2 regions of the Heyndrickxia sp. FSL W8-0423 genome follow, and region 1 is predicted to be linked to the other one. Evidence: a T-box and tRNA genes for the amino acid it is inferred to sense, from the RefSeq annotation. Region 1 holds a T-box; the other holds one or more tRNA genes.

Evidence for each region. The T-box of region 1 lies ahead of trpS (tryptophan--tRNA ligase). A T-box ahead of a tRNA ligase gene usually reads a tRNA of that ligase, here a tRNA-Trp.
Region 2: it encodes a tRNA-Trp, which carries the amino acid that the T-box ahead of trpS (tryptophan--tRNA ligase) is inferred to sense. The anticodon was not compared.

What each region holds. Positions count from the first base shown of each region.
Region 1 covers NZ_JBBPBE010000001.1:2,302,255-2,305,641, forward strand. The annotation lists gene MKY81_RS11660 (YjbA family protein) at 1-159, shown strand, start outside; gene trpS (tryptophan--tRNA ligase) at 207-1,196, opposite strand; T-box leader at 1,268-1,519, opposite strand; gene spxA (transcriptional regulator SpxA) at 2,061-2,456, shown strand; gene mecA (adaptor protein MecA) at 2,830-3,387, shown strand, end outside.
Region 2 covers NZ_JBBPBE010000001.1:1,476,967-1,480,353, reverse strand. The annotation lists gene MKY81_RS07465 (PTS sugar transporter subunit IIA) at 1-318, opposite strand, end outside; gene MKY81_RS07460 (DUF3949 domain-containing protein) at 542-802, opposite strand; gene MKY81_RS07455 (gamma-type small acid-soluble spore protein) at 891-1,106, opposite strand; tRNA gene MKY81_RS07450 (tRNA-Ile) at 1,460-1,533, opposite strand; tRNA gene MKY81_RS07445 (tRNA-Gly) at 1,546-1,619, opposite strand; tRNA gene MKY81_RS07440 (tRNA-His) at 1,640-1,715, opposite strand; tRNA gene MKY81_RS07435 (tRNA-Trp) at 1,728-1,798, opposite strand; tRNA gene MKY81_RS07430 (tRNA-Tyr) at 1,802-1,885, opposite strand; tRNA gene MKY81_RS07425 (tRNA-Asp) at 1,926-2,002, opposite strand; tRNA gene MKY81_RS07420 (tRNA-Ser) at 2,024-2,116, opposite strand; tRNA gene MKY81_RS07415 (tRNA-Ile) at 2,123-2,196, opposite strand; tRNA gene MKY81_RS07410 (tRNA-Met) at 2,216-2,289, opposite strand; tRNA gene MKY81_RS07405 (tRNA-Ala) at 2,375-2,447, opposite strand; tRNA gene MKY81_RS07400 (tRNA-Pro) at 2,472-2,548, opposite strand; tRNA gene MKY81_RS07395 (tRNA-Arg) at 2,556-2,632, opposite strand; tRNA gene MKY81_RS07390 (tRNA-Leu) at 2,668-2,756, opposite strand; tRNA gene MKY81_RS07385 (tRNA-Gly) at 2,767-2,841, opposite strand; tRNA gene MKY81_RS07380 (tRNA-Lys) at 2,850-2,922, opposite strand; tRNA gene MKY81_RS07375 (tRNA-Thr) at 2,990-3,065, opposite strand; tRNA gene MKY81_RS07370 (tRNA-Val) at 3,148-3,223, opposite strand; tRNA gene MKY81_RS07365 (tRNA-Glu) at 3,227-3,301, opposite strand; rRNA gene rrf (5S ribosomal RNA) at 3,348-3,387, opposite strand, start outside.

The DNA of each region.
Region 1 (3,387 bases):
ATTCAGGTTATGGATTTTAATGATGTTTGGAATCGTCTATTTGAAGAAGTGAAAAGAGGTTGGAGTGAAAAACACGAAAATCTCTGTGAAAATTTAATTAAAGGACAACCATTTTTTGAAAAGCTTTGGGAATTGGAACATGGTCCAAAGGTCAATTAATGGAAAAGTAAAGGTACACCGATTTAACTGGTGCACCTTTACTTTTTTTACTTTCGCTTTCTTCCAAGTCCCATTGCATTTTCCATTTTCTTTAGCATCTTATTCGCTGCTTTGTTGGCCTTTTCTGCGCCCATGTCTAATATACGATCAAGTTCATCCGATTCAACTAATGAAAGGTATTTTTCTTGAATCGCAGAAAGTTTTTTTATGAGTACTTGAGCGAGATCATTTTTAAATTCTCCGTAACCTTTTCCTTCATATTCCCGAACGATTTCATCAATGGATCGATTTTCGATAATGGAATAAATGGAAAGCAGATTCGAAATTCCAGGCTTATTTTCTTTATCGTATTTAACAATTCCATCCGAATCTGTGACGGAACTTTTGATTTTTTTCTCAATCGTTTTTGGATCGTCAAGGATCGAAATAAATCCTTTCGTATTTGGATCAGATTTACTCATTTTCTTTGTTGGATCTTGCAATGACATGATTCTTGCACCGACTTTAGGAATTCTAACGTCTGGGATCGTAAAGATGTCATTGTATTTTTTATTAAATCTTTCGGCTAAATCTCTTGTTAACTCCAAATGTTGTTTTTGGTCTTCACCAACAGGAACTAAATCGGTGTTATATAATAATATATCGGCGGCCATTAATGGCGGATATGTGAGTAAGCCTGCAGATACAGACTCTTTACCAGAAGATTTATCCTTAAATTGTGTCATACGTTCCAGCTCACCAATACTTGCTACACATTGTAACATCCATCCTGCTTGAGCATGGGCAGGCACTTCTGATTGAATAAACAAAGTTGCTTTTTCAGGATCTATTCCAACAGCAATATATAGAGCTGCTAAATTTCGAATGTTTTTGCGCAATTGTAAGCGATCTTGGGGAACAGTTATCGCATGTTGATCAACAATACAGAAATAACAATTATATTCCTCTTGTAATTCAACAAATTGCATTAACGCTCCAATATAATTACCAAGTGTAATTGTCCCGCTTGGTTGAATCCCTGAAAATATTGTTTTCATTTACAATTCCTCCTCGAATTAAGTTTAGATTTCCTTTTTAGGCAAAATAAAAAACCATCCGTCGCCTAAATAATAGGGACGAATGGTTGATTCCGCGGTGCCACCCTAAGTGCACAAGTAAACTATTGTGCCTCTTAGTTCCATGAAATAATTCATGGAATCCCATTAACGTGAGATTACTCGCCAAAAACTAATAAGAGGAATCCTCTGTTCATTTTTAGTGCTCCAAAGTCCATTCCATAAGTTTTGTTTGTTTGTTTTCACCAGCCACAAACTCTCTACAAAACAAAAACAAATGTACTACTCTTTATCATTGCTATTTCGGTATTTTAAAATTTATCATATTATATCTAAGTGCAATGACTAAGTCAAGATATGAAAAATTTTAATTATGTTTTAATGATAATTTAAGAATGATCTAGTATTCTGTGTATGTCGACTCGTTCGGCCTTATGACATAATCAAAAAGGAAAATGAGATTGATAATCATTTAAGTAAAGTTAGCCGAAAAGGGGGGCAAAAAAGAATAAAAGAGATGGTTTAAAGGCTGATTACAGGGGTAAATAGACTATAAGTCTAATGTCACAGTGTTGTCATTTTTATAAATGTCTGGACTCATTTTTAGAAAAACTATATTCATTGTTGTACAAATAGTGTATAATACATAATATAGATTTTTTATTTAAAGTAATTTTAATTTGGCTATGTTAAAGTTCAATGTTGATTTGTCACTATTTGATTGAAGCGGAAAGTGAGCACCTGTAGCGGAAAACAACAGTCAAATTTAACAGCGCCTTTAATTTAAATAATTAATCCTTGAAGGATTATGAAACTAAATTTATAGATAAGGAGTGTGAATGATAAATGGTAACATTATACACTTCACCTAGTTGTACATCATGTAGGAAAGCAAGAGCCTGGCTTGAGGAAAATAATATTGAATATAAAGAGCGAAATATCTTTTCGGAACCTTTAAGTTTGGAAGAAATAAAAGAAATATTAAGAATGACTGAGGATGGTACAGATGAAATCATATCTACACGCTCAAAAACCTTCCAAAAGTTAAACGTTGATTTAGATACGTATCCGTTACAAAAATTATATAAGTTAATTCAAAAAAATCCGGGACTACTTAGACGTCCAATTATGGTTGATGAAAAACGTTTGCAAGTTGGGTATAACGAAGATGAAATTCGTCGTTTCTTACCACGAAAAGTTCGCTCATATCAATTACTTGAAGCTCAAAAACTTGTTAATTAATATTTTTCATAAATAGAAATAGGTAATATAAAACGCCTTCATACCAGCATTGATTGGAATGGAGGCGTTTTATTTCAAAGATAAAAATATGTTTACTGAAAATTTAGTCTTGAATGTTTGGTGCATATCCGCTAAAATGAGCAAAACAATAATTTTTTTTAGAAAAAAACCTTTGGGTATTAGTGGAATTTAAAATTGGGAAGAGTTTTTGTTTCCAATTAACATCTTTTTATCATAAAATAGAAGTACAAGAGTAGAATATTATTTATTATGAAATTTTCTACACTTTTACCTAAGCAGTTTAGCATACACTTAGCCTTATATGGGGGAACAAGTCCCTTCATAACTTTCAAATAGAAGGGAGAGTTGATGTATGGAAATCGAACGTATTAATGAAAATACAGTTAAGTTTTATATTTCTTATGGTGATATAGAAGAAAGAGGATTTAATCGCGAAGAAATTTGGTATGATCGAGAGAGAAGTGAGGAACTTTTTTGGGAAATGATGGATGAAATTCATCATGAAGAAGAGTTTGTACCAGAAGGTCCATTGTGGATTCAAGTTCAGGCGCTTGATAAAGGACTTGAAGTATTGGTAACAAAAGCACAGCTATCTAAAGATGGACAGCGTTTTGAACTGCCGATATCAGAAGAAAAGCTTAAGGAATTACCGATTAACGACCGACTTGAAGAATTTCTTGATGAGCATTTTCAATCAAAGGGTCTTCAGGAAGAAGATGAAATATTAGACTTTATGTTGGCATTCAAAGATTTTGAAGATGTAATTTCTTTATCTAAGCAATCCGGTTTAGACGACATCATCACTAAGCTTTTGTCATACAACAATAAATATTATTTATATGTTGAGTTTCCTGAAGAAGTGTTTGACGAAGAGTCGATTGATAACGTTTTAAGTATTTTGCTTGAATAC
Region 2 (3,387 bases), 830 kb from region 1:
AACTTTGTCTCCTTCACTAATTGCCACGTTGAATCCTTCTCCCTTTAAGGCAACCGTTTCTAATCCTACGTGGATAAGTATTTCTGAACCATCATCTGCACGTAATCCAACGGCATGCTTCGTTGGGGCAACTTGGATGACTGTTCCGTTAACTGGTGCATGGATATTTCCATTCGATGGGATAATAGCGACTCCTTCTCCCATCATCTTTTGACTAAAAACTGGATCTGGTACTTCCTCAATTGGAACAATTTGTCCATTAACAGGTGCATATATGTTCAATTCTTCTATTTCTTTTTTGAAAAAATTAAATTTCATTGTAAGGACTCCTTTTTTCCTATGTTACAAATATTCATGGTTTAGCAAACAGTGATCAAATAAAACTATAAAAAGGCATGGCAGCACAATAAAAGGGTTAACCCTTTTACATACCACCATGCCTGATCGTATCAGTAACATGTGATCAATATCTTATTATTAGGTATATAGTAACATTCTCTCTACAAAAAGACAAGTAAGCGGTAACATTTTTTAAAACTTTTTATCCACGATAAGAATTTCGATGTCGTAGCTTGTAAATGAGTGCAGCGACTAAATTAGATGGCATGTTCAAAAGATTGCCTTGAAGATTAAAATTTAGTTGTTCTTCCTCGAAGCTCATTTTTTCATACATTTCATTATGGTGCATATTTGCTTTCTTTTTTTGCTCCTTTATGGAAGAAATATTATTATACTCGATTGGGATCATTACGAGGAAATACAAAATTAAAACCGACCATATTATAATAAACGCGATATCCATACTACCACTCCTTTGTAGAAAATGATTGTTTCTACAATGTACTACGGATCAGGAAAGAAAATGTTTCATTCATTTAAATACATTTCTTTTATTTATTTGATCTCATGGATTCACTAATATTCCTTTTTACTTCCTCAACATTTGTATTACTGTATATACTTGTTCCATGACCGCCTGTTGTTTTAGCCAACCATTCCTTCACTTCATTATAAGACATGCCTGACTGCGCATTTTTTCTTTTCACGTCATCAATGCTTGTTCCAGCTACTGTAAATCCGCTATTATTACTTTGGTTTTCGCTCATAATATCCCTCCTAATACTATTTTCCATCATCAATATATTTTTATACTGTTGTCTTAGATATGCTCATAAAGTTTGTTGTTTATGAAAAAACAATGTCCGTTCCTTTCCGCTGCAGGAGCTTGCTTTTTCGCGGTGAGAAGTCGAGCCTCCTCGGCGCTACTGCGCCTGTGGGGTCACGACCTTTCCTCTATGTCCCGCAGGAGTCAAGCTCCTTCCGCTCCAATCCACTCAGCATTTTTAATATTATTTTGTGTTTAAAGAAAAACAACAATTTATCAGAAAAGAAGCTAAAGTACACAAAAAACTAGCTAAAATATGTAGCTAGTTTTTTTAATAAAGAATATTTTTTTGAATGGGCCTAAATGGACTCGAACCATCGACCTCACGCTTATCAGGCGTGCGCTCTAACCAGCTGAGCTATAGGCCCTTTATGTAAATTTGGAGCGGGTGATGAGAATCGAACTCACGACAACAGCTTGGAAGGCTGTAGTTTTACCACTAAACTACACCCGCAAATATAAAATAATTTTCTATGGGGCGGCTGATGGGAATCGAACCCACGAATGTCGGAACCACAATCCGATGCGTTAACCACTTCGCCACAGCCGCCATAATAATTGACAGGGGTAGTAGGAATCGAACCCACATCAAAGGTTTTGGAGACCTTCGTTTTACCATTAAACTATACCCCTAACTGGTGGAGGGGGACGGATTCGAACCGCCGAACCCTAAGGAGCGGATTTACAGTCCGCCGCGTTTAGCCACTTCGCTACCCCTCCGATAAAGATAGTTATTAAGGGATAAATTATATTTATTTAATGGCGGTCCGGACGGGACTCGAACCCGCGACCTCCTGCGTGACAGGCAGGCATTCTAACCAGCTGAACTACCGGACCAATTTATAAGTTTTACTTTTATGGCGGAGGAAGAGGGATTCGAACCCCCGCGCGGTGTAACCCGCCTGTCGGTTTTCAAGACCGATCCCTTCAGCCAGACTTGGGTATTCCTCCACTTTATGGACCCTGTAGGACTCGAACCTACGACCGGACGGTTATGAGCCGTCTGCTCTAACCAGCTGAGCTAAGGGTCCATCATTATTTATAATTATATAGCGGCGGAGGGGATCGAACCCCCGACCTTACGGGTATGAACCGTACGCTCTAGCCAGCTGAGCTACACCGCCATGATAAGAAAAGCACAAGCGCCTTGATTAGGCGCTGGAGCTGGACAGAAATGAAATGTCATGCTTTCATTTTCCTTTTAAAAAATGGAGCCTAGCGGGATCGAACCGCTGACCTCCTGCGTGCAAAGCAGGCGCTCTCCCAGCTGAGCTAAGGCCCCATCATACTATTTGTATATTTTGAATGGTCGGGAAGACAGGATTCGAACCTGCGACCCCATGGTCCCAAACCATGTGCTCTACCAAGCTGAGCTACTTCCCGTACTAAATGGCGCGCCCGAGAGGAGTCGAACCCCTAACCTTTTGATCCGTAGTCAAACGCTCTATCCAATTGAGCTACGGGCGCATATTATGAAAGTTATTTTGCTTCGTAAAAAACTTTGGTGCCGAGGACCGGAATCGAACCGGTACGGTAGTCACCTACCGCAGGATTTTAAGTCCTGTGCGTCTGCCAGTTCCGCCACCCCGGCAAGGGTTATCTGGAGCGGAAGACGGGATTCGAACCCGCGACCCCCACCTTGGCAAGGTGGTGTTCTACCACTGAACTACTTCCGCAATTTTGATGAGCCATGAAGGACTCGAACCTTCGACCCTCTGATTAAAAGTCAGATGCTCTACCGACTGAGCTAATGGCTCAAATTTTTAATGAAAATATTATTAAGTTTTCTTTATCGCTCATACAGCCAGTAATCCAAATAATAAGTGGTGCCGGCCAGAGGACTTGAACCCCCAACCTACTGATTACGATTCAGTTGCTCTACCAATTGAGCTAGGCCGGCGGATTAAGATATACTTCCAATATTTAATCTGCAAAATTACACTTTTAAATTATGAAAACTCAAAATAACTCGTACAAATAAATGGTGGAGGATGACGGGATCGAACCGCCGACCCCCTGCTTGTAAGGCAGGTGCTCTCCCAGCTGAGCTAATCCTCCATATGGTGACCCGTACGGGATTCGAACCCGTGTTACCGCCGTGAAAGGGCGGTGTCTTAACCGCTTGACCAACGGGCCAAAACTTGTAAATTTCAGCAAAATAATAGCCCCAAATAGGGGCATAGCCTGGCAACGTCCTACTCTTGCAGGGGGAGAGCCCCCAA